DNA from 4 places in the Aquamicrobium sp. YD-1-mutant5 genome. Region 1 is predicted to be linked to each of the others. Evidence: predicted binding sites of a transcription regulator. Region 1 holds the regulator's gene; each other region holds the start of a gene.
The links. Region 1 encodes PhoB, which activates phosphate uptake and scavenging genes when phosphate is short. Its sites were predicted from a motif close to TGTCATNNANCTGTCAT; they were not measured.

Region 1 (7,839 bases):
CGACATCGCCAATTCCTCGCGCCCGATCAAGGAATCGGAAGTGAAGGCCTGTGCTGATGCTGGCGTCACCGACATCCAGGAAGTGCGCATCGGCTATGACGGCATCGTCTTCGCCACCGACATCAACGGTCCCGACTGGGCCCTGACCGCGCAGGACATCTACAAGGCGCTCGCCGCTCAGGTCGTCGTCGATGGCAAGCTGGTCGACAACAAGGTCGCCAAGTGGAACGAAGTGAACCCGGCCCTGCCGGACTGGGATATCGCTGCCTACATCCCCGGTGAAAAGCACGGCACCCGCGAAGTCTTCGAAGAGAAGCTGATGACGGAAGGCTGCAAGGAAGCCGGCGCTCTCGAAGCCATCAAGGCAACCGGCGCTGACGACAAGGCCGCTGCTGCTGCCTGCATCGCGGTTCGCAAGGACGGCAAGGCTGTCGACATCGATGGCGACTACACCGAGACGCTGGCCCGCATCGACTCCAACAAGACCGGCGTTGGCGTGTTCGGCCTCGCCTTCTACGAAAACAACGCCGACAAGCTGAAGGTCGCCACCGTCGAAGGCGTCAGCCCCTCGGTCGAGACCATCGCCAAGGGCGAATATCCGGTGTCGCGTCCGCTGTTCTTCTACGTGAAGAAGGCTCACCTCGACGTCGTTCCGGGCCTGAAGGAGTATGTGAACTTCTTCCTCTCCGACGACATGGTCGGCCCTGAGAGCCCGCTGGCCGAGTACGGTCTGGTGTCGGCCCCCGATGCGGAGCGCGATGAGCAGCGCTCGGCTTTCGAAGCCGGCAAGACCCTCTGATCAGAACCGGTTCGGGGCGCGCCATCCAAGGCGCGCCCCTGCCATCTTAGGCGTGAAGCAATCCAGGGCCTGCCCCTGAAAGCCAATTGGACAGACTTCATGAGCGTTTCCTGGGTTCTTGCCATCGTTCTGATCATCGGCGTGGTGGCTTTTCTCGTGGCGCGTATGCGCGCCTCGCGGCTGGAGCCGCAACCCGGCGTCAAGCAGCATTCCCTGCCGGGTTATCATGGCTCCTACGCGCTGGTCCTTGCGATCTTCCCGGCCCTCCTCTTTTTTGCGATCTGGAAAGCGGCAAGCCCGCTTTATATCGACAGCGCCGTGTGGCGCGGCCTGCCCGGGCAGGTGACCTCCGCACCGGATGTGAACCGTTCGCTGACGATGGGCACCATCTACGCGATCGGCGACGGCCTGCGCCGGCTTGACGCCGCTGAAATCGAGCAGGTGCGTTCCGGTCAGGCAGACCTCAAGGCACTGTTTGCCACAAAGGGTCTGGCGCTGGCCTCGAATGGCGAGCCCTATATGGTGCCCGCCGCTGAATCCTACAGATCGATGAGCGACGCCTCGTCCCTCTGGTCCGCCATCGGCGCAATCCTGATTTCGCTGGCAGGTGCATGGTTCGGGCTGTCGGGCATCACGCTTCGCCGCCGCGCCCGCAACAATGTCGAGCGGGTCATGCTGTGGGGCCTGATCGCGGCCTCGACCGTCGCCATCCTCACCACCGTCGGCATCGTGTTGTCGATGCTGTTCCAGACGCTGTCCTTCTTCCAGTCCGTGCCGCTCTCCAATTTCTTCTTCGGAACGGTGTGGGACCCGCGCTTCGCTGCGGCCGGTTCGGGCGGCGCGACCGGTCAGTTCGGTCTGATCCCGCTGCTTGCCGGTACGCTTTACATCGCGCTGGTGGCCATGCTGTTCGCTGTGCCGGTCGGCCTGTTCGCAGCCATCTACATGTCGGAATATGCGTCCCGGAAAGTGCGCTCGATCGTGAAGCCGGTGCTGGAAGTGCTCGCCGGCATTCCCACCATCGTCTACGGTATTTTCGCCCTGGTGACGGTCGGTCCGCTGCTGCGCGACATTTCGGCGGCGCTGTCGGGCGGCCAGCCCTTCATCGCGGCGCAGAGCGTGCTGACGGCGGGTCTGGTCATGGGCATCATGCTCATCCCCTTCGTGTCCTCGCTCTCCGACGACATCATCAGCGCGGTGCCGCGTTCTCTCAATGATGGCTCGCTCGGCCTTGGCGCCACGCGCTCAGAAACGGTGCGCAACGTCATCCTGCCGGCAGCGCTTCCGGGTATCGTCGGCGCGCTGCTGCTGACGGCCTCACGGGCGATCGGTGAAACCATGATCGTGGTGCTTGCCGCAGGCGTGGCCGCCAACCTCACCATCAATCCGGGTGAGGCGATGACCACCATCACCGTCAAGATCGTCAACCAGCTGACCGGCGACCTTGAATTCACCTCGCCGCAGACGCTGGTGGCCTTCGCCCTCGGCATCACCCTCTTTGTCATCACGCTCGGCATGAATGTGCTGGCGCTCTACATCGTGCGCAAATATCGGGAACAGTACGAATGACCGACATCCCGTTCGACAACACCGTGACGGCCACCGCTCCGGCCCGCCGCGACATCGGCCTCAAGCGCCGCTACCGCGCCGAGCGCAGGTTCCGCTTCTACGGTATCGCGGCAATCGCCATCGGCATCTTTTTCCTCGGCGCCCTGATGTTCACGGTCATCAGGGGTGGTTATACCGCCTTCTGGCAGACCTCGATCAGCCTGCCGGTTACCTTTGATGCCGGCGTCATCGACCCGGAAGGCAAGCGCGACAGCGATGCCAATGTGCTGGCTACCGCCAACTATCCGCTGCTGGCGCGCAATGCTCTTGCCGCAAAGCTAGGGCTGGATGTCGAAGCCGAGGAGAACAGGGCTGACCTGCGCCTCCTGTCCGGCATGATCTCGCAGGGCGTGCGCACGCAACTCCGTGACATGGTGATCGCCGATCCGTCGATCATCGGCACCACGCAGAATGTGTGGGTGCTGGCTGCCGCGGACGTCGACTCCGCCCATAAGGGCCAGATCGACATGTCGGTTCCCGAGTCGCGCCGCAAGGTCAAGGACAAGCAGGTCGCCTGGATGAAGACCCTGACCGCCGACGGCGCCATGGTCGAGCGTTTCAACCGCGGCCTGTTCACCTTCGGCGCATCCAGCCGGCCGGAAACCGCCGGCATGGGCGTGGCGCTGATCGGCTCGGTCTACATGATGCTGATCGTTCTGGCGCTGGCGCTGCCGATCGGCGTGGCGGCCTCCATCTATCTGGAGGAGTTCGCCCCGAAGAACCGCTGGACCGACCTGATCGAGGTCAACATCAACAATCTGGCGGCCGTGCCTTCCATCGTGTTCGGTCTGCTCGGCCTTGCGGTGTTCGTGAACTTCATGGGATTGCCGCGATCGGCCTCGCTGGTCGGCGGTCTCGTGCTGACACTGATGACGCTGCCGACGATCATCATCGCCACCCGCGCGGCCCTCAAGGCTGTGCCGCCCTCGATCCGCTCCGGTGCACTGGGTGTCGGCGCCTCGAAGATGCAGACCGTGTTCCACCACGTTCTGCCGCTTGCAGCCCCCGGTATTCTCACCGGAACCATCATTGGTCTGGCGCAGGCGCTGGGCGAGACCGCTCCGCTGCTGCTCATCGGCATGGTGGCCTTCGTGGCCGACTATCCCGCCACGCCGATGGACCCTGCCACCGCGCTGCCCGTGCAGATCTACATGTGGGCGAACGAAGCCGAACGTGCCTTCGTGGAACGCACTTCCGGCGCCATCATCATCCTCCTGCTTTTCCTTGCCGCGATGAACCTGGCCGCGATCCTGCTGCGCCGGCGCTTCGAACGGCGCTGGTAATTAAGGAACAAAGATCGTGAACATTATGAGCGAAGCAACTCTGGAAAATGCCGTGAACGCCAAGGTGGCCGCCGTCAACGAACCCATCAAGATGCGGGGCGAGAAGGTCGGCGTCTTCTATGGCGACAAGCAGGCCCTGTTCGATGTGGATCTTCTGGTCCGCCAGAATCAGGTGACGGCGCTGATCGGCCCATCGGGCTGCGGCAAGTCCACCTTCCTGCGCTGCCTGAACCGCATGAACGACACCATCGACAATGCGCGGGTGGTGGGCAAGATCACGCTCGACGGCGAGGACATCTATGACCGCGACATCGACGTGGTGGAACTGCGGTCGCGCGTGGGGATGGTGTTCCAGAAACCGAACCCGTTCCCGAAGTCGATCTATGAGAATGTCGCCTATGGCCCGCGCATTCACGGTCTGGCCCGCAGCAAGGCCGACATGGATGCGGTGGTGGAATCGAGCCTGAAGCGCGCCGGCCTCTTCAACGAGGTCAAGGACCGCCTGCATGATGCCGGCACCGGTCTTTCCGGCGGTCAGCAGCAGCGCCTGTGCATTGCGCGCGCCATCGCCGTGTCGCCTGAAGTGATCCTGATGGACGAGCCCTGCTCGGCGCTCGATCCGATTGCCACCGCGCGCGTCGAGGAATTGATCGACGAGCTGCGCGAGAACTACACCATCGTCATCGTTACCCACTCCATGCAGCAGGCGGCGCGCGTCTCGCAGCGCACGGCCATGTTCCATCTCGGCAATCTCGTCGAGGAAGGCCCGACCGAGAAGATGTTCACCAACCCCGACGACAAGCGCACGCAGGACTACATCACCGGCCGGTTCGGCTGAGTCTTACTGCGGCCATTCCAACAGACGAGGAACGTATAATGGGTGCTCATACGGTGACCGCCTTCGACGACGATCTTGGCGAGATCGAAGGGCTGGTGCGTGACATGGTCAGCCTGGCCGGGTCCATGGTCGATGAGGCGACACAGAGTCTGATCGTGCCGGACAATGCGCTGGCCCAGCGCGTCATCTCCGAGGATGCGGTGATGGACGAGTTGCAGCGCCGTCTGGACGACCGCGCCATCACGCTGATCGGCAAGCGCCAGCCGATGGCGCAGGACCTGCGTGCCATCGTGGGCGCGATCCGCATGGCCGGCGATCTCGAACGCATTGGCGATCTGGCCAAGAACATCGCCAAGCGCGTCGATGCGGTGGGGCAGTCGAGCGTGCCGCGCGCCTTCGCCCGCTCCATCGAAGACATGTCCGAACTGGTTCTTGAGCAGGTGCAGGGCGTCATCGACGAATATGGCGCGCGCAACCCGGAAGGGCTGGTGCGGCTGCGCGACGAGGACGAGCTGGTCGACGTCAAATACACCTCTGTGTTCCGCGAACTGCTGACCTACATGATGGAGGACGCGCGCAACATCACGGCCTGCACGCATCTGCTTTTCTGTGCGAAGAACCTGGAGCGCATTGGCGACCACGTGACCAATATTGCCGAAAATGCCTATTATGTGCTGACCGGCGAGCAGTTGCCGGCTCATCGTCCCAAGCAGGACGAGACTGGCATACCGGCACCTGCGGTTTGAAGCAGGATCGAGGAGACGAAGCATGATCGCACCCCGCATCATGGTGGTTGAGGACGAAGAGCCGTTGGGCGTGCTTCTGCGCTACAACCTCGAAGCCGAAGGCTATCAGGTCGAGATCGTCACACGCGGTGACGAGGCCGAGTTGCGGCTGCAGGAAAATGTGCCGGACCTTCTGGTGCTCGACTGGATGGTGCCGGCGATCTCCGGCATCGAACTGTGCCGGCGCCTGCGCATGCGCGAGCAGACCGAACGGCTGCCCATTATCATGCTGACTGCGCGCGGCGAGGAAAGCGACCGGGTGCGCGGCCTTTCCACCGGCGCCGACGACTATCTGGTCAAGCCCTTCTCCATGCCGGAGCTGGTGGCGCGGGTAAAGGCGCTTCTGCGTCGTGCTAAGCCCGAGGTGCTGTCCTCTGTGCTCAAGGTGGGCGACATCGTGCTCGACCGCGAGCAGCACCGCGTCTACCGCAAGAAGAGCGAGATCCGGCTGGGGCCGACCGAGTTCCGCCTGCTCGAATTCATGATGCAGCATCCCGGTCGCGTCTTCTCGCGCGGACAGTTGCTGGACAATGTCTGGGGCGAGACGATCTACATCGACGAACGCACAGTGGATGTGCATGTCGGGCGGTTGCGCAAGGCGGTCAACACCGGCCGCATGCCCGACGTGATCCGCACCGTTCGCGGTTCAGGCTACGCGATCAGGGAAGAGTGACGGGCAGAGAAGAGTGACGCGCGGCCGGGCCGTCCTGCAGGGACCGTCCGCCGGCAAAAATCCTGTCATCGACGTAAGTCAGCGCGCGCATGGCACAGCCTTCGCGCAGCAGGGCGATCTGGTCCGGCTCGATGCTGAAGCTGATCGAGCCGGAATGCTGGCCGCCGGCAGTGCGCGCGATGGCATCGCGCAGGGCCGGTTCGATCAGGTCGAAGGCGGCTGCATTGAGGCCGACCAATGCCACCGGGGCAGGGTCGATAAGCGCAAACAGGCTGCCGAGGCCGAAGCCGAGCGCTTCGCCTGCGATGCGGAACGCCTCGCGCTCGCGCCCTTCATGGTCCCGGGCCGCGTCCGCCAGCGCCTGCATCTCCGCTTCCCCGATATCGCCCCGCGGTTCCTCGTTCTGGTCATGGCCGGCGGCGCTGCGCCAGATGGCGTAGCTTCCTGCATAGGCTTCGATACAGCCGCGCCGCCCGCAACGGCATAGCGCCCCGTCCGGCCTATGGATCATGTGCCCGAATTCGACGCCTGAGGAATGGGTGCCGGTGAACATCTCGCCCTTGAGCACCAGCCCCATGCCGATGCCGTGCGAGAGCAATATGGCGATGAAATCGTCGCGATAGCGGGCCGGATCGCGCCAGCGCAGCGCCTCGGCCATCATGTTGCAGTCGTTCTCCACCGTTACGGGAACAGAGAATTCCGCTTCCAGAATGTCGGCGAAGGGGATGTCCGTGTGCGGGGTGATCGGAGACCACAGCATGGAACGCGCTTCCGCGTCGGTGATGCCCTGAACGGCAAAGACGATACGCAATGGCGGGCCAGCCTTTGCGGCGGGGTGAGCAAGGCATCGTTGAAGCACTGCCACACATTCGCCGATCAGCGCCTCGCGGGAGAGGGCGCGCGTGTCGAGCCGCAACTGCTCTTCGTCCAGAACAGATCCCGAATAATCGAGCCGGACGGCGGAGAGGTTGTTGAGGGAAAGCATCAGCGTCACCACGCTGGCTGCTGCGGGGTCGAGTTCGAGCCCGATCTGGGGCCTTCCGCGTCTGAGGGCAGGGGCATCATCCTGTCGGGCCTCCGCCAGAATGCCCTCGGCGATCAGGTCGGCGGAAATAGCGGAGATGGTGGAATGGCTGAGACCCGTGATAGTCGTGATTTCGGTGCGGGAAACCTGTCCGCCACGCCGCGCGGCCGAAATCACCATGGCGCGGTTGCGCCGGCGCAGATCGTCGTGCCGCATGCCAACAGTCATTACTGTACTCTTCCTCCCTGCGTGCCGACGTTGAATAGCAGGCCGTGAACTTTGTCAGAAGCGGCGAAGGCTGTCATTATTTAATTCGGGTTTCGAAATAATTCACGGACGGTCAGAAAATCCGTTGACACGGTCAGGTCGTTGCGCCACATTTTTTCGAGGCTCGAAAAAAGTCCTTGCCCCGACTTGTTCACCGGCATGGCTTGTTCACGGGTCACAACGTCGCGCCCATGGGCGCAGGGAGGAAATCATGAGGAATTTTACGGCTGCCATTCTGGCGGGTGTCGCCTTGTCTCTGACGCTTCCCCTCGCCGCACAGGCGAAGGACAAGGTCATCGGCGTGTCCTGGTCGAATTTCCAGGAAGAGCGCTGGAAGACCGACGAAGCGGCGATGAAGGCCGCGATCGAGGCGGCGGGCGACAAGTACATATCGGCTGACGCGCAATCGTCCGCCTCCAAGCAGCTCACCGATGTCGAAAGCCTGATAAGCCAGGGCGCCAATGCTCTCATCATTCTGGCGCAGGATGCCTCGGCCATCGGTCCGGCTGTTCAGAAGGCGCTCGACGAGGGCATTCCGGTCGTCGGCTATGACCGCCTGATC
Region 2 (7,839 bases), 170 kb from region 1:
AAGACGACGCTGGTCGATGCGCTCCTCAAGCAATCCGGCTCCGTCCGCGACAACCAGCGCGTCGCTGAACGCGTCATGGATTCCGGCGATATCGAGAAGGAGCGCGGCATCACCATTCTCGCCAAGGCGACTTCGGTGGAGTGGAAAGACGCCCGCATCAACATCGTCGACACTCCTGGCCACGCCGATTTCGGCGGCGAGGTGGAGCGCATCCTCAACATGGTCGACGGCGTGATCGTGCTGGTCGACTCGGCCGAAGGCCCGATGCCGCAGACCAAGTTCGTGGTCGGCAAGGCGCTGAAGGTCGGCCTTCGCCCCATCGTTGCCATCAACAAGATCGACCGTCCCGACGCCCGCGCCGATGAGGTCATCAACGAAGTGTTCGACCTGTTCGCAGCGCTCGACGCCACCGACGAGCAGCTCGACTTCCCGATCCTCTACGGTTCGGGCCGCGACGGCTGGATGGCCGCCAGCCCCGAGGGCCCCAAGGATCAGGGCCTCGCGCCGCTGTTCGATCTGGTGCTCGACCATGTTCCGGCCCCGAAGGTCGGCGATGGCCCCTTCCGCATGATCGGCACCATTCTGGAAGCCAACCCCTTCCTTGGCCGCATCGTTACCGGCCGCATCGAAAGCGGCACGCTGAAGCCGAACCAGCCGGTCAAGGTTCTGCACCACGACGGCACGGTTCTGGAAACCGGCCGCGTGTCCAAGATTCTCGCCTTCCGTGGCATCGAGCGCCAGCCGATCGAAGAGGCGCAGGCAGGTGACATCGTTGCCATCGCCGGCCTTTCCAAGGGCACTGTCGCCGACACGTTCTGCGATCCTTCGCTGAACGAGGCGCTGCCGGCCCAGCCGATCGATCCGCCGACCGTGACAATGAGCTTCATCGTCAACGATTCGCCGCTGGCGGGCACCGAAGGCGACAAGGTGACGAGCCGCGTTATCCGCGATCGTCTGCTCAAGGAAGCCGAGGGCAGCGTGGCGCTCAGCATCGAGGAATCCGCCGACAAGGACTCCTTCTATGTGTCGGGCCGCGGCGAGCTGCAGCTTTCGGTTCTGATCGAGACCATGCGCCGCGAGGGCTTCGAGCTTGCCGTGTCGCGTCCGCGCGTCGTCATGCAGAAGGACGAGAACGGCCAGATTCTGGAGCCGATCGAGGAAGTCGTCATCGACGTCGACGAGGAGCACGCAGGCATCGTCGTGCAGAAGATGAGCGAGCGCAAGGCCGAGATGATCGAGCTGCGCCCGTCCGGCGGCGATCGCCAGCGTCTCGTCTTCCTCGCCCCGACCCGCGGCCTCATCGGCTACCAGTCCGAACTGCTGACCGACACGCGCGGCACGGCGGTGATGAACCGCCTGTTCAATTCCTACCAGCCTTACAAGGGCGAGCTGGGCGGACGCACCAACGGCGTTCTGATCTCCAACGAACAGGGCGAGGCTGTCGCCTATGCGCTGTGGAATCTGGAAGATCGCGGCCCGATGGTCATCGATCCCGGCGTCAAGGTGTATCAGGGCATGATCATCGGCATTCACTCGCGTGACAACGATCTGGAAGTGAACGTGCTGAAGGGCAAGAAGCTCACCAACATCCGCGCCGCCGGCAAGGATGAGGCCGTGAAGCTGACCCCGCCGATCCGCATGACGCTGGAGCGCGCACTGTCGTGGATCCAGGAGGACGAGCTGGTGGAAGTGACGCCGAAGTCGATCCGCCTGCGCAAGCTCTATCTGGATCCCAATGAGCGCAAGCGTTTCGAGAAGCAGAAGGTGGCCGGCGCGGCCTGACCGCAGCCAGCTCCATCATCAACAGAAAAAAACCCGGCGTCATCGGCGCCGGGTTTTTCATATCGATTTAAGAACCAGATGACGTCTGGTCAGGTCGCCTCAAAAGATTATGATCGCCGCATCAGCCTGGAGCTTGCGGAATGGACCTGACCTCTCTGCTCATCTTCGCCGCGGCATTGTTCGTTGCCGCCGGCTCTCCGGGGCCGTCCGTGGCAGCGCTGGTCGCGCGGGTCATTTCCACCGGCTTTCGCGGAGTGCTCCCGTTTCTTCTGGCACTCTGGATCGGGGAGGCGATCTGGCTGTCGCTGGCCGTTTTCGGGCTGGCCGTGGTCGCGCAGACTTTCCATCTAGCCTTTCTCATCCTGAAATGGGCTGGCGTCGGCTATCTGCTTTTTCTCGCGTGGAAGATGTGGACGGCGCCCGCTGAGGCGCACGGCGCGCCCCTGCCGCAGGCAGGTTCCTCCCTGAAAATGTTCTTCGCGGGTCTGGCGGTGTCGCTCGGCAATCCCAAGGTGATGATGTTCTATCTGGCGCTGCTGCCGACCATCATCGATCTGCAATCCGTTAGCGTGCTGGGCTGGCTTGAACTGACGCTGACCATGGTCGTGGTTCTGGTCATCATCGATCTCTCATGGGCGCTTGCCGCCGTTCAGGCGCGCCGCCTGCTAAAGAGCCGGCGCGCCATGCAGATCGCCAACCGCATCAGTGCCGGAACCATGGCGGGTGCCGCCGCCGCGATTGCCGGGCGCTCCTGATGGTTCAGCGCATGCACACGCCGCGACGACTTCCTGCGGGCTGAGGCCTGTCATCCAAAAAGCAGCCACCCCTCCGTGATCATATGGCTGTCATTTCGTCAGAAGGACAAAGCATATCATGGCTATTGAGAAAGCCGGATACGACAGAACCGCAACGAAGAGGAGCGCCGGGGCTGGCTCCGGAACCGGCGGCAGACTTCTGGAATATCTGCTGGCCCGGGCACCCGATGAGGACGTCGCGGCCTATGATGAAGCGGATCTGGAACGCGCCGCAGAACTGGCCGAACGAGCCGTCGCAAGCCACAGCAAGGGCGCGAGCACCATCCTGATCGATGCCGGTGGGGACGTCTCGCGGCAGGGCCGCCCCGTAACTGTCATCACCATCGTCAATGACAACATGCCGTTCCTGTTCGATTCCGTCATCGGCGAGATCAACGAGGCGGTCGGGGAAGCGTTCTTCGTCGCGCATCCGGTGCTGAACGTGCGCCATGACGCTGCGGGCGGGGTTGAAATTCTGGGTGACACATGCGCGTCCAGCGAAGACGCCGGTGCCGACCGGCTGAGTGTCATTCAGGTTCATGTCGCACGCATGAACGCGGATGAAGCCTCCCTGCTGGAGCAGAAGCTCAGCCGCACGCTTGAGCAGGTGCGCGCCGCCGTTCACGACTGGAAGCCGATGCTGGCCAGGCTGGATGCGGCGATCAGCGATTTTCGCCATGCACCGGTTCCGCTGGAGCAGGAGGCCGTCAGGGAGGCGATCGCCTTCCTCGAATGGCTGCGCGACGACAATTTCACCTTCCTCGGCATGCGCGAATACAGATACAGCGGCGGCGAGGAAAGCGGCACGCTGGAACTGGCCGACACGGCGGGTCTCGGCATTCTGGGCGATCCCGACGTTCTGGTGCTGCGCCGTGGCACGGAATCGGTGACCACCACGCCGGAAATCCGCGCTTTCCTGCACGGGCCAGAGCCACTGATCGTGACCAAGGCCAACGCCAAGTCGTCGGTGCACCGGCGCATCTATCTCGATTATGTCGGGGTCAAGACCTACACGGCCAATGGCGAGCTTGCGGGTGAACTGCGCATCGTCGGCCTGTTCACGTCCACCGCCTACACGCGCTCGGTGATGAACATTCCCTATCTTCGCTCCAAGGCGAAGACGGTGATCGAACAGTCCGGCCTCAACCAGCTCGACCATGCGGGCAAGGCTCTCATCAATGTGCTGGAGAGCTATCCGCGTGACGAGCTGTTCCAGATTCCGGTGCCTTTGCTGGGCAGGCATTGCGAAGCGATACTCGGTCTGGTTGACCGGCCGCGTGTACGTGCTCTGATCCGGGCGGACCAGTTCGACCGCTTCGTCTCCGTCATTGTCTTCGTTCCCCGCGATCATTACGATTCGGAAGTGCGCGAAAAGATCGGCGTCTATCTGAAAACCGTGTTCGAAGGCCACGTCTCCGCCTTCTATCCGGCTTTCCCGGAAGGGGGGCTGGCGCGCATCCATTTCATCATCGGCCGCTCCGGCGGCAAGACGCCGGAAGTGGATACGGCAACGATCGAGGCCGAAATCCGCGATATCGTGCGCACATGGGAAGATGCGCTGCGCGAGGCGGCCGGCCCCGAAGGCGTGGACCGGCAGGTGACGGAGATCGCCCAGCGTTTTCCGCAGAGCTACCGCAACAGTTTCTCGCCGGACGTCGCGCTCGTCGACGCTGCCCGCATTGCGCAGGTGAGCGGGCGGAACCCGATCGTCATCGACTATTATCGCGACGTCTTCCAGACGCAGGAACAGGCCTCGCTGAAGATCTATCACCATGGCAGCCCGGTGGCCCTGTCGCAGCGCGTGCCGATCCTCGAAAATCTGGGGTTCCGCGTCATCAGCGAGCGCACATTCGAGGTTGACGGAGGCAGCGGGACCGAAGGCGCGGACAAGGTGTTCGTCCACGACATGGAACTGGAGAGCGCCTATGGCCGGCCGGTCGACCTGTCCGACGGCGGCGCGCTGTTCGACGAGGCGTTCCTTGCCGTGTGGCGCGGTGAAATGGACAATGACGGCTACAATGCACTGGCCCAGACGGCCGGGCTCGCCGCCAGCGAAATACTGGTGCTGCGTGCCTATGGCCGCTACCTGCAGCAGGCCGGCATCCCACAAAGCCAGGACTTCATCGCGGCGGCGCTGAACCGTTATCCCGAGATCGCGCGCGGGCTCTACATGTTGTTCGTCGCCCGTTTCGATCCGGCCGCACCGCAAGGCGATGAGGTGGCGGCACGCCATCTCAAGGCCAAGATCAGGGACGCGCTGGAAGATGTTCCCAACATCGATGACGACACCATCATCCGCCGCTACCTCAACCTGATCGAGGCGACGCTGCGCACCAACCATTTCGTCGAGGGCAAGCTGGAGCGCGGCCATTCGCTGGCCTTCAAGCTCGATCCGCGCGCCATAGAGGGGTTGCCCGAGCCGCGGCCATGGCGCGAAATCTTCGTCTACGGCTCGCAGGTCGAGGGCGTGCATCTGCGCTTCGGCCCGGTGGCGCGCGGAGGCCTGCGCCTGTCGGATCGCGCGCAGGACTACCGCACCGAGGTGCTGGGTCTGGTCAAGGCCCAGCAGGTGAAGAACGCGGTCATCGTGCCGGTCGGCGCCAAGGGCGGCTTTTACCCCAAGCGCCTGCCGGTGGGCGGCAGCCGAGATGAGGTGTTCGAGGCCGGCCGGGCGGCCTACATCAACTTCATCTCCAGCATGCTGTCGATCACCGACAACATCGGCACCGATGCGGTGATTGCGCCGCAGGGCGTGGTGCGCCATGATGGCGACGATCCCTATTTCGTCGTCGCCGCCGACAAGGGCACGGCGACCTTCTCCGATACGGCCAACGCGATTTCCGAGGCGCATGATTTCTGGCTGGACGATGCCTTCGCCAGCGGCGGCTCGGCCGGCTACGACCATAAGGGCATGGCGATCACCGCGCGCGGTGCGTGGGAAGCGGTAAAGCGGCACTTCCGCGAAATGAACCGCGACATCCAGACGACGCCGTTCACCTGCATCGGCGTCGGCGACATGTCGGGCGACGTGTTCGGCAACGGCATGCTGCGGTCAGAGCAGACCCGCCTGATCGCGGCCTTCGACCATCGCGACATCTTCATCGATCCCGATCCGGACGCCGCCTCGTCCTTTGCCGAGCGCCAGCGCCTGTTCGGCGTGCCGCGTTCGAGCTGGCAGGACTACGACAAGTCGAAGCTCTCCGCCGGCGGCATGATCGTGTCGCGGTCGCAGAAGTCGATCACGCTGACGCCGGAGGCCGCCGCAGCGATCGGCATCGGCAAGACGGTCGCCACGCCGGTCGAGGTGATCCGCGCCATTCTTGCAGCACCTGTGGACCTGTTGTGGTTCGGCGGCATCGGCACCTATCTGAAGGCGGCCGGCGAAACCAATCAGGATGTGGGCGACCGCGCCAACGATGCCATCCGCATCAATGGCGGCGATGTGCGGGCGAAGGTGATCGGCGAGGGCGCGAACCTCGGCATGACCCAGCGCGCCCGCATCGAATATGGCCTCAGGGGCGGTCGCAGCAACTCCGACGCCATCGACAATTCCGGCGGCGTCAACTGCTCGGACGTCGAGGTCAACATCAAGATCGCGCTGGCCGCCGCCATGCGCAAGGGCGCGCTTGAGCGGCCAGCGCGCAACAAATTGCTGGCTGCGATGACGGATGAGGTGGCGGGGCTGGTTCTGGCCAACAACTACCAGCAGACGCTCGCTCTGTCGCTTGCGCGGCGACGCGGCCTTGCCGACATGGCCCATCAGGCCCGCTTCATGGCGGCGCTGGAAAGCCGTGGCCTGCTCGACCGGGCGGTCGAAAACCTGCCTTCGGCTGCGGTGCTGGCCGAGCGCGAGGCGCGGGGCGAGCCGTTGACGCGGCCTGAACTCGGCGTGCTGCTCGCCTATGCCAAGATCGTGCTGTTCAGCGATATCGTCGCCTCCGAGGTGCCGGACAATCCGCATTTCGGGCAGGATCTGATGAGCTACTTCCCCCATGCCATGGCTGAGAGGTTCGGCGAGGAAATCACCACCCATCGCCTGCGGCGCGAGATCATCACCCGCGTTCTGGCCAATGATCTGGTCAATCGGGGCGGGCCCACCTTCGTCAACCGGCTGATGGAGACGACCGGGCGCAGTGCGGCAGATGTGATGCTGACCTTCGTGCTGATCCGCGAAGGCTTCGGGCTGCCCGCGCTCTACGACGAGATCGATGCGCTCGACAATCGCATCGACGGCGAGGTTCAGCTCGGCCTTTACCAGACGGTCAGCCGGCTGATCTACGTGAACAGCGGCTGGTACCTGAAGAACGATGCCGGCGGCGGCGACCTCGACGAACGCATTGCGAGCCTCAGGACGGCGCGGACGGAACTTGAGCCGAACCTGCTCCAGCTGCTGCCCGAAACGTCCCGCGAACGGGTGGATGCCGCGCGCGGGGACCTCGTCTCGCACGGCGTGCCTGAAAAGCTCGCAGCCCGGTTGGCGCTGTCCGAGTTCGCCGATCTGGTGCCCGACATCGCGCTCACCGCGCGCCTGGCCGGTGCGGACATGGTCGCGGCGGCCACGGCGTTCTTCGCGGTCAGCGAAGCGTTCCGCATCGCCCGCATCGAGGAGGCCGCCTATGCGATCTCGCCCTCCGACTATTACGACCAGCTTGCCCTGTCGCGGGCGACCGACACGATCGACGCCGCACGGCGCGGCATCGCGGTGGCGGCGCTGGCCGGCCATGGCGCGGCGGAAGATCCGGTGGCCGCGTGGCTGGAAGCGGGCGGCGCGCGCGTCGGCGCGATCCGGGAGCGTCTTCAGGCCCTGACCGAGGCGGGCGACATCTCGGTGTCACGCCTGTCCGTCGCGGCGGGGCTGATGAGCGATCTTTCGGGGCCGCGCGGGGCCTGAGGGCTCGGCGCTGTGATCTGATGAATCATTCCCGCCGGCGGCGAGCCGGCGGGCCTCCAGAAGACCTCTTGCGTTTTGAAGGCCGGTGACGTAGGCATTGCGCACCAGGCCGGGCCCCTCTGGCAGTCAATTTGGCTGTGATGTCGGACTGGAATTCAAAACCGGCGGCCTGGCTTTCATGTTTCCCATTTCAAACCGCATCTGAGTTCTTGTGACGGACTGCGTGTCCGGCAAGGTTCATATGCGCGCCAGATCGCCCAAGCTGAACGCAAGGGTGCAGAATGACAGAATTTTTCACGGGCGATGCGTTAACGGCCCTGTTGCAGGTCATCATGATCGACCTGGTTCTGGCCGGCGACAACGCCATCGTTA
Region 3 (7,839 bases), on a different contig from region 1:
CGATCGCCACTTCCTTGCCGTCGGCAGGTATGAAGCTCAGCGTCTCCGAGCCCGATCCGCCGGTAACGCGCAGCGAAACCGTGCTAGCGGCGGGCACCGTGAACAGGGAAACAGCGCGATTGGCGTCCGCATTCAGGAACATCGGCGCCTTGCCGGTATAGGCAGGCGGCGTCACCCAGGCATCGATGCGCGCCGCCAGCGATTCACGCACGGCAGTCGCGCGGAAACCGTCGGAAAGGCTGCCGCCCATGGGGCCGAGCGAAAAGGCGTAGGATACGAACAGCAACAGCGCCACCAAGGCGCGAAGGCCCCATGGGTCGCGATCCGGCACTCTGGAAACGGGCAGGGCGGCATCGAGATTGCCGAGCCGGCCGGCCATGCGTTTCTGATGCTCGCGCCACAGCGCTTCGCTGAAGGCCGTCTGCGTTCCGCTCGGCCGGTCGGTGAGCGCCCGCAACGGACTGTGCGCAAGCCCGTTCGCTGCTTCGATGCGGCGGTCGACTTCGGCGGTCGAGGGCACGCGGAATAAGCGCAGCGGCCACAGCGCAACCAGCGCGGCGAGGGCGAACGCGCTCATCACCGCGACCCGCGGCCAGTCGGAAAGGCGGGCCATGAGGCCGAACCAAGACAGGCTGACGAACAGCCCGGCGACCAGAACGAGCGGCAGCACCAGCGGCCAGAACCGCTCCGCGATCATGGCCGCGCGGGTGCCCATGCGGCTCAGAATAAGACGCCCCGGTAATCCCGGGGTCAGTCTCGCAGGGGTGCTTGCATCGGGACGGTCAGTCATCGGCCTTTCCGCTGCCGGCCACGAAGGCATGGCCTCTTTGCCAGTGATAGCTTGCCGAGTTTACCAGCAAAGACGGCGAAGGCGAGGCGGGTTCCCGAAAACGTGATCGGATCGCCGCCTCTCCGGCAGTGCGGCCCGCACTGTTCCGGTCCCCTTTCAGAGCCAGTCCGGCAGCGTGTCGAGGCCGATCAGTTCTTCATAGGTCTGGCGTCTGCGCACGACGGCGAAGCGGTCGCCATCGACCAGAACTTCCGGGATGAGGGGGCGGGTGTTGTAGGTGCCCGACTGCACCGCCCCATAGGCGCCGGCGGTGTAGACGGCGACCAGATTGCCCGGTGCCATGCGCGGCAGGTTGCGGTCGAGGCCGAGATAATCGCCGGTCTCGCACACCGGCCCGACCACGTCGGCCTTCAGCCATTCGGCATCGGCGGCCGGTTCCGTCACCGGGCGGATGTCGTGATAGGCTTCGTAGAGCGTCGGGCGGATCAGGTCGTTCATGCCCGCATCGACGATCAGGAAATTCTTCGCTTCAGCTTCCTTGAGGTAAATCACCTCGGTGACGAGGATGCCGGCGTTGCCGACGATCAGCCGCCCCGGCTCGAACACCAGCCTGGCACCGATATCGGCGAAATGCCTGTGCACGATCTCCGCATAGGCCACGGGAAGCGGCGGCGGGGAATTGTCGTGCTGATAGGGAACGCCAAGTCCCCCGCCCATATCGACATGGGTGAGGTCATGGCCGTCTGCCCGGAGCTGGCTAACCAACTCCGCCATCAGAGTGAAGGCGTCGTCGAAAGGCTGGAGGTCGGTGATCTGACTGCCGATATGCGCATCGACGCCGCTCACCCTGATGGCGGGAAGGGCTGCTGCGCGGGCATAGGCCTCGCGGGCGCGGGAAATGGGAATGCCGAACTTGTTCTCCGACTTGCCGGTGGAGATCTTGGCGTGGGTACGCGCATCGACATCGGGGTTGATGCGCAACGAGACGGGAGCCACCTTGCCCAGCGCCATGGCGCGTTGCGAAAGAAGCTCCAGCTCCGGCTCGGATTCCACGTTGAAGCAGTAGATGCCTGCCTCAAGCGCGAAATCCATCTCGCCGGCCTTCTTGCCGACGCCAGAGAACACGATCCTGCTGGCCGGTATCCCGGCGGCAAGCGCGCGCCTGATCTCGCCTTCCGAGACCGTGTCGGCTCCGGCGCCGAGCTTTGCCAGCGTCTTCAGCACGGCCTGATTGGAATTGGCCTTCAGCGCATAGCAAACCAGCGTGTCGAGCCCGGCGAAAGCCTGGCTGAACACGTTGAAATGACGGGTCAGCGTTGCCGTGGAATAGCAATAGAACGGTGTGCCGACCGCAGCCGCAATCGCCGGGATCGAAACATCCTCGGCGTGAAGAATGCCGTCGCGATATTCAAAATGGTTCAAGGTGAGCTTCCGGAAATCAGATCAGCTTGTCGAGGATGAACGGCTTGTCGTTGTCCGGTTTCTGCGGTTCCGGCGGCAGCGGCTCCTTGTTGCGCTGCGCTTCCTTGCGGGCTTCGACGGCTGCCTCATAGGGTGTGTCGAGGCCAGACTTGCGCCCGCAGGCTGAAACAGTCGCCATCGCGGCGACCAGCGCCAGCATCGTAACCAGTCTGCCTGCGGTCATCGTTTCATCCGTCCGTGATTACCCTTGACCGGGTTCTATCCAAGTTTGGCGATCAATGCACCCGGCTTCAAGCCTTGGCCAGTCGCTTTTTCCAGTAACGCACCTGACGGCGCACCTCGGCGGGGGCGGTGCCGCCGAAGCTCTGCCGGCTTTTCACCGAACTCTGCACCGACAGCACGGAGAAGATATCGGCGGTGATGCCCTCATGGATGGACTTCAGATCCTCCAGCGTCAGCTTCTCGAGGCCGCATTTCTTCTCTTCGGCCAGCGCCACCGCACGCCCGGTGACATGATGTGCCTCGCGGAAGGGAATGCCCAGTTCCCGCACCAGCCAGTCGGCAAGGTCGGTGGCGGTGGAGTAGCCGGAGCCGGCGGCGCGCTTCATCGCGGCTTCGTTGACCGTCAGGTCGCGGACCATGCCGGTCATCGCCGCCAGCATCAGGTCGAGCGTCTCGGCCGCATCGAACACGGCTTCCTTGTCTTCCTGCATGTCCTTGGAATAGGTCAGCGGCAGGCCCTTCATCACCGTCAGCAGGCCGATCAGGTGGCCGTTGAGACGCCCGGTCTTGGCCCGCACCAGCTCGGCCGCATCCGGATTCTTCTTCTGCGGCATGATCGAGGAGCCGGTGGAGAAGCTATCGGACAGGCGCACGAAGCCGAATTGCGGCGTCGACCAGATGACGATCTCCTCCGCCAGCCGCGACAGATGGGTGCCGGCGATCGAGGCGACCGACAGGAACTCCAGCGCGTAGTCGCGGTCGGAAACGCTGTCGAGCGAATTGCGGGTCGGCTCGCGGAAGCCCAGCGCCTTCGCCGTCATGTGACGGTCGATGGGGAAGCCGGTGCCGGCAAGCGCTGCCGCACCGAGCGGGCTCTCGTCCATGCGTTCGATGGCGTCGCGCACCCGCGACAGGTCACGCGCGAACATCTCGGCATAGGCAAGGCAATGGTGGCCGAAGGTCACCGGTTGCGCGGTCTGGAGGTGGGTGAAGCCGGGCATGACGGTGGCCGCATGTTCTTCGGCGCGTGCCACGAATGCCGCGATCAACCCTTTCAGCGCCTCGGCGACGCGATGGAACTCATCCTTCACCCACAGCCGGAAATCGACGGCCACCTGATCGTTGCGCGAGCGCGCCGTGTGCAACCGGCCGGCGGCCGGGCCGATCAATTCAGCCAGCCGCGCCTCGATGTTCATGTGGATGTCTTCGAGCCTGGTTGAGAACTCGAACTTTCCGGCCTCGATTTCGCTGCGGATGGCGGCGAGGCCATCGGCGATCCTCTTGCCGTCGTCTGCCGAAATAATGCCGGTTTTGGCCAGCATCTCGCTATGGGCGATCGAACCTCTTATATCCTGCGCGTAGAGCTTGCGGTCATAGCCGATGGAGGCGTTGATCGCTTCCATGATCGCGGCGGGACCCGAGGCAAATCGTCCGCCCCACATCTGGTTGCTGGCCTTCTTGTCGCTCATCTCTATAACCCGTGCCCGGAGCAGTTGAAAAAATGGCAGACGGTAAAAAACTTTTCCCCACCACGCGCCTGATTCTTGCGGCCCTCCTGGCCGGTGCCGCAGCCGGCGCGCTCGCGGTATATGTCAGCGGCGGCCTTGAAGGCAACAATGCAACGGGTGGAACTGCCGCCATCGCCGCGCAGGATCGCGTGTGCGCTGCCAAAACGGAGCGCGCGAAGAAGGTGGCCGCTGCCGCGACAGGTCACGTCGCGGCCATGCTGCCGGCGGATCCGCCGCAATCGCTGGCCGGTCTTGCCTTCAATGATCCGGATGGAAAGCCGGCTACGCTTGCCGGCCATGCCGGCAAGACCGTGCTCGTCAATCTGTGGGCGACGTGGTGCGCGCCCTGTCGTGCCGAAATGCCGGCCCTGGACGAGTTGCAGCAGAAAATGGGTGGCGACAGCTTCGAGGTGGTCGCCATCAACGTGGATACCGGCGACGACGCAAAGCCGAAGGCCTTCCTCAATGAAATCAAGGTGTCCGGTCTTGCCTACTACAGCGACCACTCCATGGGCGCTTTCAACGAGCTGAAGGCGAAGGGCCTTGCGCTCGGCCTGCCCGTCACCGTGCTGGTCGATGATGAAGGTTGCCTGCTTGCCCATATGAACGGCCCGGCCGAGTGGTCTACGCCAGATGCCGTCAGGTTCATCGAAACCGCTCTGGATGACGTTAAGTAAAGCCGGAGTTTTCCACGCTCCTTAACCGGCTTTCATCATATCGACACGCCGCTGTTGTCTGTCTGTCATATTCGCCCCATACTTCCGACCGCGGAACTGAACTCCATTTGGTCAATCATGTATCGGGAGATGAAGATGAAGCTTCTGGGTATTGCAGCAGGTCTTGCAACCGCACTCACCCTCTATTCCTCGGCCTCCGCCATCGCTGCCACCCAGATAAGCTGGTGGCACGCCATGACCGGCGCCAATGCCGAAGTGGTCGACAAGATCGCCAAGGACTTCAACGCCAGCCAGAGCGACTATGAGGTCGTTCCGGTGTTCAAGGGCACCTATCCCGAGACGCTGAATGCCGGCATCGCCGCCTTCCGTGCCGGTCAGGCCCCCGACATCATTCAGGTCTTCGACGTCGGCACCGGCGTCATGATGGCCGCCGAGGGCGCCATCCGCCCGGTTGCCGAAGTGCTGGAAGGCGCCGGCCTCAAATTCGACAAGAGCCAGTATCTGCCGGGCATCGTCGCTTACTACTCGAAGCCCGACGGCACCATGCTGTCCTTCCCCTATAACTCTTCCTCGCCGATCCTCTACTACAACAAGGATGTGTTCGAGAAAGCCGGCCTCGACGTGAACAATCCGCCTAAGACATGGGGCGAGGTTTTCGAAGCGGCGAAGAAGATCAAGACCAGCGGTGCGGCTGCCTGCGGTTACACCTCGACCTGGCTGACCTGGATCCATCTGGAGAACTTCGCCGCCTGGAACAACATTTCCTACGGCACCAATGAGAACGGCCTTGCCGGCGGCGACGTCGAGCTGAAAATCAACGCTCCGCTCTACGTCAACCACTTCCAGTCCATCGCCGATCTGGCCAAGGACGGAACATTCAAATATGGGGGCCGCACCTCCGAGGCCAAGCAGTTGTTCCTCGCCGGCGAATGCGGCATTCTCACCGAATCGTCGGGCGGCCTTGGCGACATCGTCAAGTCTGGCATGAACTACGGCATCGGCCAGCTCCCCTATGACGAGGACGGCGCGGGCCCGCAGAACACCACGCCCGGCGGCGCCAGCCTGTGGGTGATGGCCGGCAAGTCGGACGAGCAGTACAAGGGCGTTGCCGCCTTCTTCAACTATCTGTCGCAGACCGATGTGCAGCAGTTCCTGCACGAGCAGTCCGGCTATCTGCCGGTAACGCTGGCGGCCTATGAAGCCACCAAGGGGTCGGACTTCTACGAGAAGAACCCCGGCCGCGAAACGCCGATCCTGCAGATGATGGGCAAGGCGCCGACCGAGAACTCCAAGGGCGTTCGTCTCGCCAACCTGCCGCAGGTGCGCGATATCCAGAACGAGGAGTTCGAGAAGATGCTCGCCGGCCAGCAGACCGCGCAGCAGGCGCTCGACGCTGCCGTCACGCGCGGCAATGCGGCCATCAAGGAAGCCAACGCCAACTAGGCGCTGGTGTCCGGATCAGGGAGGGCCGGCGTCTTGCCGGCCCTCCGTCTTTCCATGGGTTCGCGGCTTTCTGCGTGACCATATCGCCATCATGGCGCAACGTTTCCCCCTTGCCGCGCAAGTCCCGAATTGCCTGCCATTGCGACAGAAGGGTCCGCCTGCGTGAACCATCTGCTTGAAACTACCCGGTCTTTCTGCTCCGATGGTCCCGCTTGCACCGAAAGAAGCCGGAGGAGATGGACATGACGCCGCGCGTCGTATTTCCCAACCGCGTCCTGCCCTATCTGCTGCTGGCGCCCCAGCTTGCCATCACGCTGGTCTTTTTCTATCTCCCTGCCGCACAGGCGCTGTACCAGTCTATGCTGCGGGAGGACCCGTTCGGCCTGCGCTCCCGTTTCGTCTGGTTCGCCAATTTCAAAAAGGTTCTGGCCGATCCCGCCTATCTGAACGCGATGCATGTGACGGTGATCTTCTCCGTCGCCACTGCCGTCGTTGCCATGGGCGTGGCCTTGCTGCTGGCGGTGATGGCCGACAAGGTAGTGCGCAGCCGTGGTCTCTACCGCACCCTTTTGATCTGGCCCTATGCGGTGGCGCCGGCCATTGCCGGCATGCTGTTCCTGTTCATGTTCAACCCCTCGATCGGTACGCTGGCCGTGCTCATGCGCAAGGCCGGCATAGCGTGGGATCCGCTGCTCAATTCCACCGACGCCATGGTGCTGGTGGTGACGGCGGCGGCATGGAAGCAGATCAGCTACAATTTCCTGTTCTTCGTCGCCGGCCTTCAGGCGATCCCGAAGAGCCTGATCGAGGCGGCGGCCATCGACGGCGCGCGGGAGGTCAAGCGGTTCTGGACGATCGTGTTTCCGCTGCTGGCGCCCACGACCTTCTTCCTGCTGGTCATCAACACCACCTACGCCTTCTTCGACACGTTCGGCATCATCCATGCCGTCACCGGCGGCGGGCCCGGCAAGTCGACGGAAACGCTGGTCTACAAGGTCTACAATGACGGCTTCGTCAACCTGATCCTCGGCGAATCGGCCGCCCAGTCGGTGATCCTGATGATCATCGTCATCGCGCTCACCGCCATCCAGTTCCGCTATGTGGAGAGGAAGGTGCACTATGGCTGATACAACGGCACCGGCGAGCGGCAGCGACAAGCTGATGATCGGCCAGTCGTCGGCCGGTATCTGGCTTGCCCACGCCATCCTGATCCTTGGCGTGGTCATCGTCGCCTTCCCGATCTACTACACCTTCGTCGCCTCCACCCATTCGCTGCAGACGATCCTGCGCCCGCCGCTGCCACTGTTGCCGGGGCCGGAATTCTGGACGAACTATTCGCAGGCGCTGTGGGGCGGCAGCACACGCATGGGCGGCGTCGGTGTCGGCACCCTGCTCGTCAACACCACGGTGATGGCGCTGGGCATCGCCATCGGCAAGATCATCATCTCGATCCTGTCGGCCTATGCGATCGTGTTCTTCCGCTTTCCGTTCCGGATGACCTTCTTCTGGATCATCTTCATCACCCTGATGCTGCCCGTCGAGGTGCGCATCCTGCCGACCTACAAAGTGATGGTCGATCTGGGGCTCATCGACACCTATGCCGGGCTGATCGTGCCGCTGATCGCCTCGGCCACCGCAACGCTGCTGTTCCGGCAGTTCTTCATGACCATTCCGGGCGAACTGGTGGAGGCCGCGCGCGTCGACGGGGCGGGGCCGTGGCGCTTCTTCTTCGACATCCTGCTGCCCCTGTCGCGCACCAACATCGCGGCCCTGTTCG
Region 4 (7,839 bases), on a different contig from region 1:
GTGTCCGTACGCGTGGCGAAGATGCGTGTCTGCGTGCCCGACGTGTCGCGCTTCTGCGGTGAATAGGACAGCTGCCACTTGATTTCGTCGAGCAGCGGCGTGTTGAGCGTCCATTTGTGCTCCAGCGCCAGACGCGTCCTCTGCATGTCCAGCTCGCGCGGATAGCTGGCGCTGGCATAGCCGCTGGAGGCGGCAAAAGCGTCCCACACCTGATCGACTTCGGTGTGGCGCCTGAAGAACTCCCCGGTCAGCCTGAACTCGTGATCTTCAGGGGTCCAGATCAGCTTGCCGAGCGCGTTCCATGCGTAGGTGTCGGCATCGAACAGCTTGTCACAGCCGAAAGAGGCCGGACGCGGACATCCCCAGATGCCGCCGTCGGCGCGCGCATTCCTCAGCCGCGGCTCATGGGCGGACAGGTGGCCGAAACTCGCCAGCATCTGGAAATCGCCCTGCGAGGCCGCCGCCGTGAACTGCTTGCGGAAGCTGCCGTCGAAGCTGTCATAGGCGCTCTTGATTTCACCCGCCCATGGCTTGTCGGAACCATCCAGCAAATCCTGCGGATCGCGGGTGCGAAACGAAACGACGCCGCCCAGCGCATCCGCCCCCCAAAGCACGGAAGACGGACCGCGAACGATTTCGACCGCCTTCATGTTGAAGGGATCGGCAAAATCGCGGCTGCCGTAGATCGTCTGTTCCTGAACCCGCGCGCCATCGACAAGGATCTGCACACGGTTGCCACCGACGCCCCGGATGCTGAACGAACCGAGCTGGCCATAGGGATTGTTGAGAGAGGTTTCGCGGTCGACGCTCAGACCGGGAAGATAACGCACCATGTCGTCGATATCGCGAACGGCCCTGCTGTCGAGTTGTTCGCCGGTCAGGATGGTGACGTTCTGCGCGACGTTGAACAGTTCGTTCGGGCCGCGCTGGGCAGTGACGGTTATGCGCTCCAGAAGAATGGTTTCTTCGGGCGTCAAAAGAGGAGCCCGCCCCGCTTCAATGTCCTCGGTGCTCTGCTCGGCTCTCGTTTGCCCGAAAGCATTCCCCGAACCTGCCAGAGCGATCGCCGCCACCCCAAGGCCAAGCCATGCGATAAAGCCCGGCCTGCGGCGACCCGTATTGTTTGTGGTAGAATATGTGAAGACAGCCATTGCTCCCCCTCTCTTTAACAACGGGGTTCGCAAGACGGATGCCGCGCCCGGTTTCCTTTACCGAATGCCGCACATTCCAGTGGTCCACCCCGCCCACCGAACTTCCATGGTCAGGCAGGTCTCCTGGCTCACAGGTCATCATGCACCGTCTGTCTTCCCGGGAAAGCCAGTGACTACAGGCGACGGCGCACTCTCTGCTTACAGTTGCGGGGCAGCCCCGGATTTTCACCGGATTCCCTCTTAGCTTTCGCTCTCCGGAGACAACGAAAGAACCATAACCGCGCTCCCGATAACATGGACGCCCGGCAAGTCAATTGCCGCCGGACAGTTAAAGCATACCGCTCGAAAGAGGGAACCGGATTCGAGGCAATAACATTCGTGAAAACAATGGCTTAAAGCAGAATGAGAAAATCCGAAAGATCGCGACACGCTTCAGGTCCGGTCGCCTGCGCCACACCTCGCCGCAACGATGCGCCGGCGGCCGTGCGGGGAGGTTCAGATGGCTGCGGCAGCCGCCGGCAAGATGCCCTGTGACAGACACGGCAATGACGTCGGCCGGCGCTGACACGGCCCCACAGGCAGCCTCTGGGCCTGAAGGCGGCCGGGAAATGGCGGATCGGTTCTATCTGCCGTTGAACACCGGCTTGCGCTTTTCCCGGAACGCCGCAACGCCTTCCTTCAGGTCTGCGCTGGTGCGGACGACGGCAAGGTCGCGCTGGGCACGCGCAAGCTTTTCCGAAGGTGTCTGGATAAGCGTATGATCGACGACGAAGCGCTTCAGCGTCTTCAGCACCAGCGGCGCCATATCTTCCATCTCGCGGGCCATCGCCAGCGCGGCCTCCAGATGCCTGCCGTCTTCCACCACCTCATTGGCAAGCCCGATCTCGCAGGCGCGGCGGCCGGAAACGGTTCGGCCAAGCAGCATGATCTCCATGGCCATCTTATGCGGTATGCGCCCTGCCAGCGTGGCAATCATGCCGCCTGTCAGCCCGACCTTGCCTTCCGGATAGGAAAAACGGGTGTTCTCGGTCACCACGCACAGATCCGCCATTGCGGCCATCACCAGCGCCCCGCCGACGCACCAGCCATGGACAGCGCATATGACCGGCTTTTCCGTGACGATGCCGATCGTTGGTATGCAGCGCCAGAGTTCGGGAATGTCCGAGACATCGGCGCCGGAAGAAAACGCCTTTTCCCCTGCGCCCGTGATGATCGCGACCCGCTGATCCGAGCTGTCAAATTCGGCAAAGCGCCGCTGCATCTCATTCGCCACCTCGGCATTGATGGCATTCATCTTCTCCGGGCGGTTGATGGTGAAGATGGTCGTCCTGCCATCCTGTCTTACGTCCAGTGCTGACATTAAGTCCTCCAGTGCTGTGCATGTCCGGGCCGCTCCGGCCGCCGGATATCAGTTGTCGTCGAGCAGAATGCGGGCGTCGACGGCCACGCAACCCTTTCCGGCCTCTGCAACAAGAAGCGGGTTCACGTCGAGTTCACAGAAGCGGGGGCCGATGTCCGATACGATCCAGCTGATCCGCGACACGGCCTGGGCAGCGGCATCGATGTCGAGTTCCGCGCTGCCCCTGAAGCCCTGCATCAGCTTTGCGATCTGCAGGCTTTCGATCATCGATCGTGCCTTCTTCTCGCAGACAGGGGCCATCGCCACCGCCACATCCCTGAGCAGCTCGACCAGAACGCCGCCGGCGCCGACGATGATCATCGGGCCGAACTGCGGATCGTTGCGGGCGCCCACCAGCAGTTCAACCTTGCCGGTGCGCATTTCCTGAACCAGAAAACCCTCGATACGCGCATCGGGAAGCTTCTGCGCGATGGATGCGCCCATCTGCGTTACAGCCCGCGCCACATCATCAGGCGTTTCGAGGCCGAGCACGACCCCGCCGACGTCCGATTTATGCACGATATCAGGAGAGACCACTTTCACCACGAAGGGGCCATCCAGCAGCGCCGCCGCTTCGCTCGCCTGTTCGGGAGTGCCGACGATCTGGCCGCATGGCTGTCATGGAACACGCAAGACCAGTCCCTGTAAACGCGCCGGCGAACGCGCTCGACGTAAAGAACCTCTGCGTCACCTATGGCTCGGCAAACGTCGTGAACGATGTCAGCTTCTCGGTCGCACACGGAGAATGCCTGGGCCTCATCGGAGAATCCGGCTCCGGCAAGAGCACCATCCTCAAAGCCCTCACCGGAACCGCTCCGGCCGCCGGCATGATGGAAATCCTCGGCATGCCGGCCTCCGCAAGGGCCAGAGACAAGCGGCACACGCGCAGTGTGCAGATGGTCTTTCAGGACCCTTATGCGGCGCTGCATCCTCGCCATTCTGTCGAGCGGATTCTGGAGGAGCCGCTGGCGATACAGGGCATCGGCGACCGCGAGGCGAAGATCCGCGCCAGCCTGGCCTCCGTCGGCCTGCCGCTCGGCTTCCGCTTCCGATATCCGCATCAGCTGTCAGGCGGGCAGCGTCAGCGCGTCGCCATTGCGCGCGCCCTCATTCTCGAACCCGAAGTGCTGCTGCTCGACGAGCCGACTTCGGCGCTTGACGTATCGGTGCAGGCCGAAGTTCTGAACCTGCTTGCAAAGCTCCACCGTGAACGCGGCTTGACGATGTTGTTTGTCGGGCACGATCTCGGGGTGATCGCCCATATGTGCGCCCGCGTCATCGTGCTCAACAAGGGCGAGCTGGTGGAGACCCTGATGCGCGACCAGATCTATTCCGGTCAGGCCACCCAGCCCTACACGCAGCAACTGCTGCGCGCCACGAAGCTGGAGCAGCGTTCCGCAAACCGGAACATCGCGTAGAGCATCCTGCAGCCAGATGGAGACATCCGGCGTCGCATGAATGCGGCCAAACAAAGAGACAGAGCATTTCTGAGAAAAGCAGCAATGCTCCACGTAGCCGCAAGGACCTTTCTCTCCGCAATGCGGCCGCAGCGATGCGGGCGGCCGCAGCCGTCATATGCATGTAACCAGCTGATGATAGTCGGCCCGGAACGGTAGGTGCGAGATTCCGACATCCGGCGCAGGGTGGAGCTTCACGCACGGATCGCGTTCCAATCCGGACCTGGAGAGTTTCATGGATTTCGACAACAGCAGCGCGGTATCCTGGCTAAGAGCCGAGATGGAGGACGCCCTCGACGAGGATTACGAACTCGAACTGTCCGAACCCGCGCTTTCGGCCGAACTGGCGAAGATCTACAAGAAGGCGCACCCCGACTCCCTCAATCGCCAGACCTATTTTCTGGAGCTGATCCGGCTTCAGTCCGAGCTCATCAAGCTGCAGGACTGGGTATCGCACTCCGGGGAGAAGATCGTCGTGCTGTTCGAGGGGCGCGATTCCGCCGGCAAGGGCGGCGTCATCAAGCGCATCACCCAGCGGCTCAACCCGCGCATCGTGCGGGTGGCGGCCCTGCCAGCGCCCAGCGACCGTGAGAAGACGCAGTGGTATTTCCAGCGCTATGTGCCGCACCTCCCCGCCGGCGGCGAGATCGTGCTCTTCGACCGCTCCTGGTACAACAGGGCCGGCGTCGAGCGGGTGATGGGCTTTGCCACGCCGGAACAGGTCGAGGACTTCTTCAACGACGTTCCCGAATTCGAGCGCATGTTGTTGCGCTCGGGCATCCGGCTGGTCAAGTACTGGTTCTCGATCACCGACGAAGAGCAGCAGATGCGTTTCATGATGCGCATCCATGATCCGATGAAGCAGTGGAAGCTGTCGCCGATGGATCTGCAGTCGCGCGTGCGCTGGGAACAGTACACCAAGGCCAAGGAAGAGATGTTCGAGCGCACCAGCATTCCCGAAGCGCCCTGGTACATCGTGGAAGGCAATGACAAGAAGCGGGCACGGCTGAACTGCATCGATCATCTGCTCAACCAGATCCCCTATCAGCCGGTGCCGCACGAGGAGATCAGCCTGCCGGAGCGCGTGTTCAATCCCGAATATGAACGCGCCACGCTGCCGGGCGAACTCTACGTTCCGCAGAAGTACTGAACAGGGGGGCGGGGTCAGAGCCGGGAGGACGACGCCTGTTGACGCCCTGCCCCGGGCGCTGTCCATAATGCGGCAGTTCCGCTTGGGGGGCGCCAACAGTGCCTGTCGTCCGGGCTATATCGCAAGTCAAGCAAGGCGCAGCTCGCATGATGCCGGAAACTGAACTCAAGCTCGAACTGACGCCGGACGATGCCGACGATTTACTGGCCTGCAATCCGTTCGCACAGGAGGCATCCCTGCTGCGGCAGCGGGCCATCTACTTCGACACGCCCCGCAACGACCTCGCAGCGGCCGGCTTCACGCTCAGGGTCAGGGAGGCGAACGGCGCGCGTATCCAGACGGTGAAGGCCGGAGGTCCGGCGGCTGGCATGTTTGTTCGCCGGGAGTGGGAGCGGTCCGTACCGGATGATCGGCCGGTCTTCGATGACACCCTGCCGTTCGTCTCCATGCTGGGCGCGAAGGTGCAGGACATTCGCCCGGTTTTCGAAGTCCATGTCGGGCGCATGATCTGGAACGTCGTTCAGGATGACGCGACGATCGAGGTCGCGCTGGATCGCGGCGAGGTCATGGCCGGGGACCGCCGTTCCTCGCTGTGCGAGATCGAGCTTGAGCTTAAAAAGGGGAACCCGGCGGCGCTGTTTGCCCTTGCCCGGCGGCTGGGAGATCTGGTGCCACTGCGGCCGGGGGTCCTCAACAAGGCCGCGCGCGGCTACAGGCTGCTTGCCGAGGCGCCGCGGGCGATAAAGGCCGAAGCCGTGATGCTGCACGCCGGGATGAGCGCCGAGGATGCCTTCCAGGAGATCGCCGCATCCTGCCTGCGTCATTTCCTCCTGAACGAGCCGCTGCTGTCGCCCGGCAATCCCGAAGCGCTGCATCAGGCGCGCGTGGCCCTGCGCCGTCTGCGCTCGGCATTGTCGATTTACAGGGAGATGCTGGAGGATAGCCGGTTCGCCCGTTTGCGGGACGAGTTGCGCTGGCTGGCCGGCAGTACGGGCGACGCCCGCGATCTCGACGTGCTGGCTGCACGCGGTGCCGAAGACGGGTTGCGCGCCCGGATCGAGGTGGCGCGGACCAGCGCTTATGAGCGGGCCATGGAGGCCCTGAACTCACCGCGCGCACGGCTGCTGATGCTTGATCTTGTCGAATGGCTGGCGTTCGGCGGATGGCGGACCACGGAAGCCGCCGCGGCAATCCGCGCGCAACCGGTGCGCGACTTCGCGGCCTCCGCGCTCGACCGGTTTCGCCGCAAGGTCAAAAAGGGCGGCAGGGACCTTGCCGAACTTGACGACGAGACGCGGCATGAAGTGCGCAAGGATGCCAAGAAGCTGCGCTATGCGGCCGGCTTCTTCGGCTCCCTGTTCGACACCCGCCGCCAGCAGCGCCGCTTTCGGCGTTTCGTCGACGCTCTGGAGGTGATGCAGGACCGGCTGGGCACCCTGAACGACCTTGCCGTCCTGCCCCGGCTGCTGGAACGGCTGGACCTTGCGCCTGACGAGGTGGCCGGCATGCTGACCTCAACCGGAAAAGAAAGCCTGACCGAAGCGGCGGAAGCCCACGATGCGTTCGTCGATGCAAAGCGCTTCTGGCGATAGCTCTTCGGGATCGACGGGAAGAAAGAACTAGTCCCTACGCGCCATGCCCCGCAAGTACCCGTCCTGCGCTCAGGGCCGGGGCTCTGTGCCGGACCGGTGTATCGCTTCTGGCGGCGGCTTTCACCCTGTCGACCCAGTCGAGATAATATGCCAGCCCGAACTGGGCCGCGATGCCGATCACGAGCAGGCAAAGGTCGTAGCCGACGCCGCCGGCATGGACCATGCGCAGCATCTGCGCGGCCAGCGCCAGCACGGTCCCGGCGATGAAAACCGCCAGTGAACGGCGGCCAAGGACGGCCAGAGGATTGTCGGCCCGGAACCGCACGCGAACCGCCGAACACAGGGCAAGCACAAGATAGGTCACCGCCAGAATATGCAGCAGGCGCGCCAGCGACAGATAGGTCTTGTCGAAGCCGCCGAGGACCGGCGAAAGGCCGAACCATGTCACCTGACCCCACAGGGGCGAGTGAACCCACGCCAGCGCCGCGATCACATAGGCGCCTGCCAGTGCAACGCCCCAGCGACTGACGGGAAATGCACCCGTCCTGCGCACATGGATCGCGCCGGTGATGCCGATCGCGAACAGAAACTGCCACGACAGCGGATTGAGAAACCACTGGCCGGCTTCCGGATAATTGCGCGGCGCGATCTGCCACAGGCCGGCAGCCAGCCACAGCACGCCGCAGGCACCGAGCGTCGTGCCCGGCCAGCGCAGCGCGCCATGGATGATCAGCGGCGCCGCCAGCAAAAGCAGCGCATAGACGGGCAGGATATTGTTGTAGCCGATCTGATGGCCGAGCGTGATGATGCCGATCATCGCCTCCGGCGTTCGCTCCATCACCGGCCCGATATTGATCTGCGAAAGAAGTTCGGGGCGCTTTGCGTACACTGCGCCGAGGCAGAAAAGCGCGATGCCGGCCATGGTGACGACAATATGGGACACATAGAGCACGCCTGCCCGCCGCCACATTCTCAGCGTCAGAGTGGCGCGCTGCCCGGGCACGAATCGCGTTCCATAGGCAAGCGCGATCGAAATGCCGGACACCAGCATGAAGATCTCGGTCGCGTCCGAGAAACCGAAATTCTTGTA

Region 2: the regulator PhoB is predicted to act here: its motif matches at 2,615-2,631, upstream of AC5XE7_RS05680 (NAD-glutamate dehydrogenase).
Region 3: the regulator PhoB is predicted to act here: its motif matches at 4,672-4,688, upstream of ugpB (sn-glycerol-3-phosphate ABC transporter substrate-binding protein UgpB).
Region 4: the regulator PhoB is predicted to act here: its motif matches at 4,120-4,136, upstream of ppk2 (polyphosphate kinase 2).

Annotation. Positions count from the first base shown of each region.
Region 1 is NZ_JCAKKP010000003.1:96,962-104,800, reverse strand. It holds gene AC5XE7_RS04760 (PstS family phosphate ABC transporter substrate-binding protein) at 1-799, shown strand, start outside; gene pstC (phosphate ABC transporter permease subunit PstC) at 899-2,368, shown strand; gene pstA (phosphate ABC transporter permease PstA) at 2,365-3,690, shown strand; gene pstB (phosphate ABC transporter ATP-binding protein PstB) at 3,707-4,528, shown strand; gene phoU (phosphate signaling complex protein PhoU) at 4,567-5,274, shown strand; gene phoB (phosphate regulon transcriptional regulator PhoB) at 5,297-5,986, shown strand; gene AC5XE7_RS04730 (ROK family protein) at 5,973-7,238, opposite strand; gene xylF (D-xylose ABC transporter substrate-binding protein) at 7,489-7,839, shown strand, end outside.
Region 2 is NZ_JCAKKP010000003.1:263,246-271,084, reverse strand. It holds gene typA (translational GTPase TypA) at 1-1,782, shown strand, start outside; gene AC5XE7_RS05685 (LysE family translocator) at 1,923-2,537, shown strand; gene AC5XE7_RS05680 (NAD-glutamate dehydrogenase) at 2,656-7,467, shown strand; gene AC5XE7_RS05675 (TerC family protein) at 7,749-7,839, shown strand, end outside.
Region 3 is NZ_JCAKKP010000004.1:156,498-164,336, forward strand. It holds gene AC5XE7_RS08455 (TIGR02302 family protein) at 1-790, opposite strand, end outside; gene lysA (diaminopimelate decarboxylase) at 947-2,212, opposite strand; gene AC5XE7_RS08465 (lipoprotein) at 2,229-2,435, opposite strand; gene argH (argininosuccinate lyase) at 2,503-3,903, opposite strand; gene tlpA (thiol:disulfide interchange protein TlpA) at 3,936-4,619, shown strand; gene ugpB (sn-glycerol-3-phosphate ABC transporter substrate-binding protein UgpB) at 4,755-6,062, shown strand; gene ugpA (sn-glycerol-3-phosphate ABC transporter permease UgpA) at 6,305-7,189, shown strand; gene ugpE (sn-glycerol-3-phosphate ABC transporter permease UgpE) at 7,224-7,839, shown strand, end outside.
Region 4 is NZ_JCAKKP010000002.1:98,337-106,175, reverse strand. It holds gene AC5XE7_RS03180 (TonB-dependent receptor domain-containing protein) at 1-1,151, opposite strand, end outside; cobalamin riboswitch at 1,248-1,444, opposite strand; gene AC5XE7_RS03175 (enoyl-CoA hydratase/isomerase family protein) at 1,774-2,511, opposite strand; gene AC5XE7_RS03170 (acetate--CoA ligase family protein) at 2,560-3,153, opposite strand; gene AC5XE7_RS03165 (ABC transporter ATP-binding protein) at 3,162-3,968, shown strand; gene ppk2 (polyphosphate kinase 2) at 4,243-5,157, shown strand; gene AC5XE7_RS03155 (CYTH and CHAD domain-containing protein) at 5,304-6,749, shown strand; gene AC5XE7_RS03150 (OpgC family protein) at 6,784-7,839, opposite strand, start outside.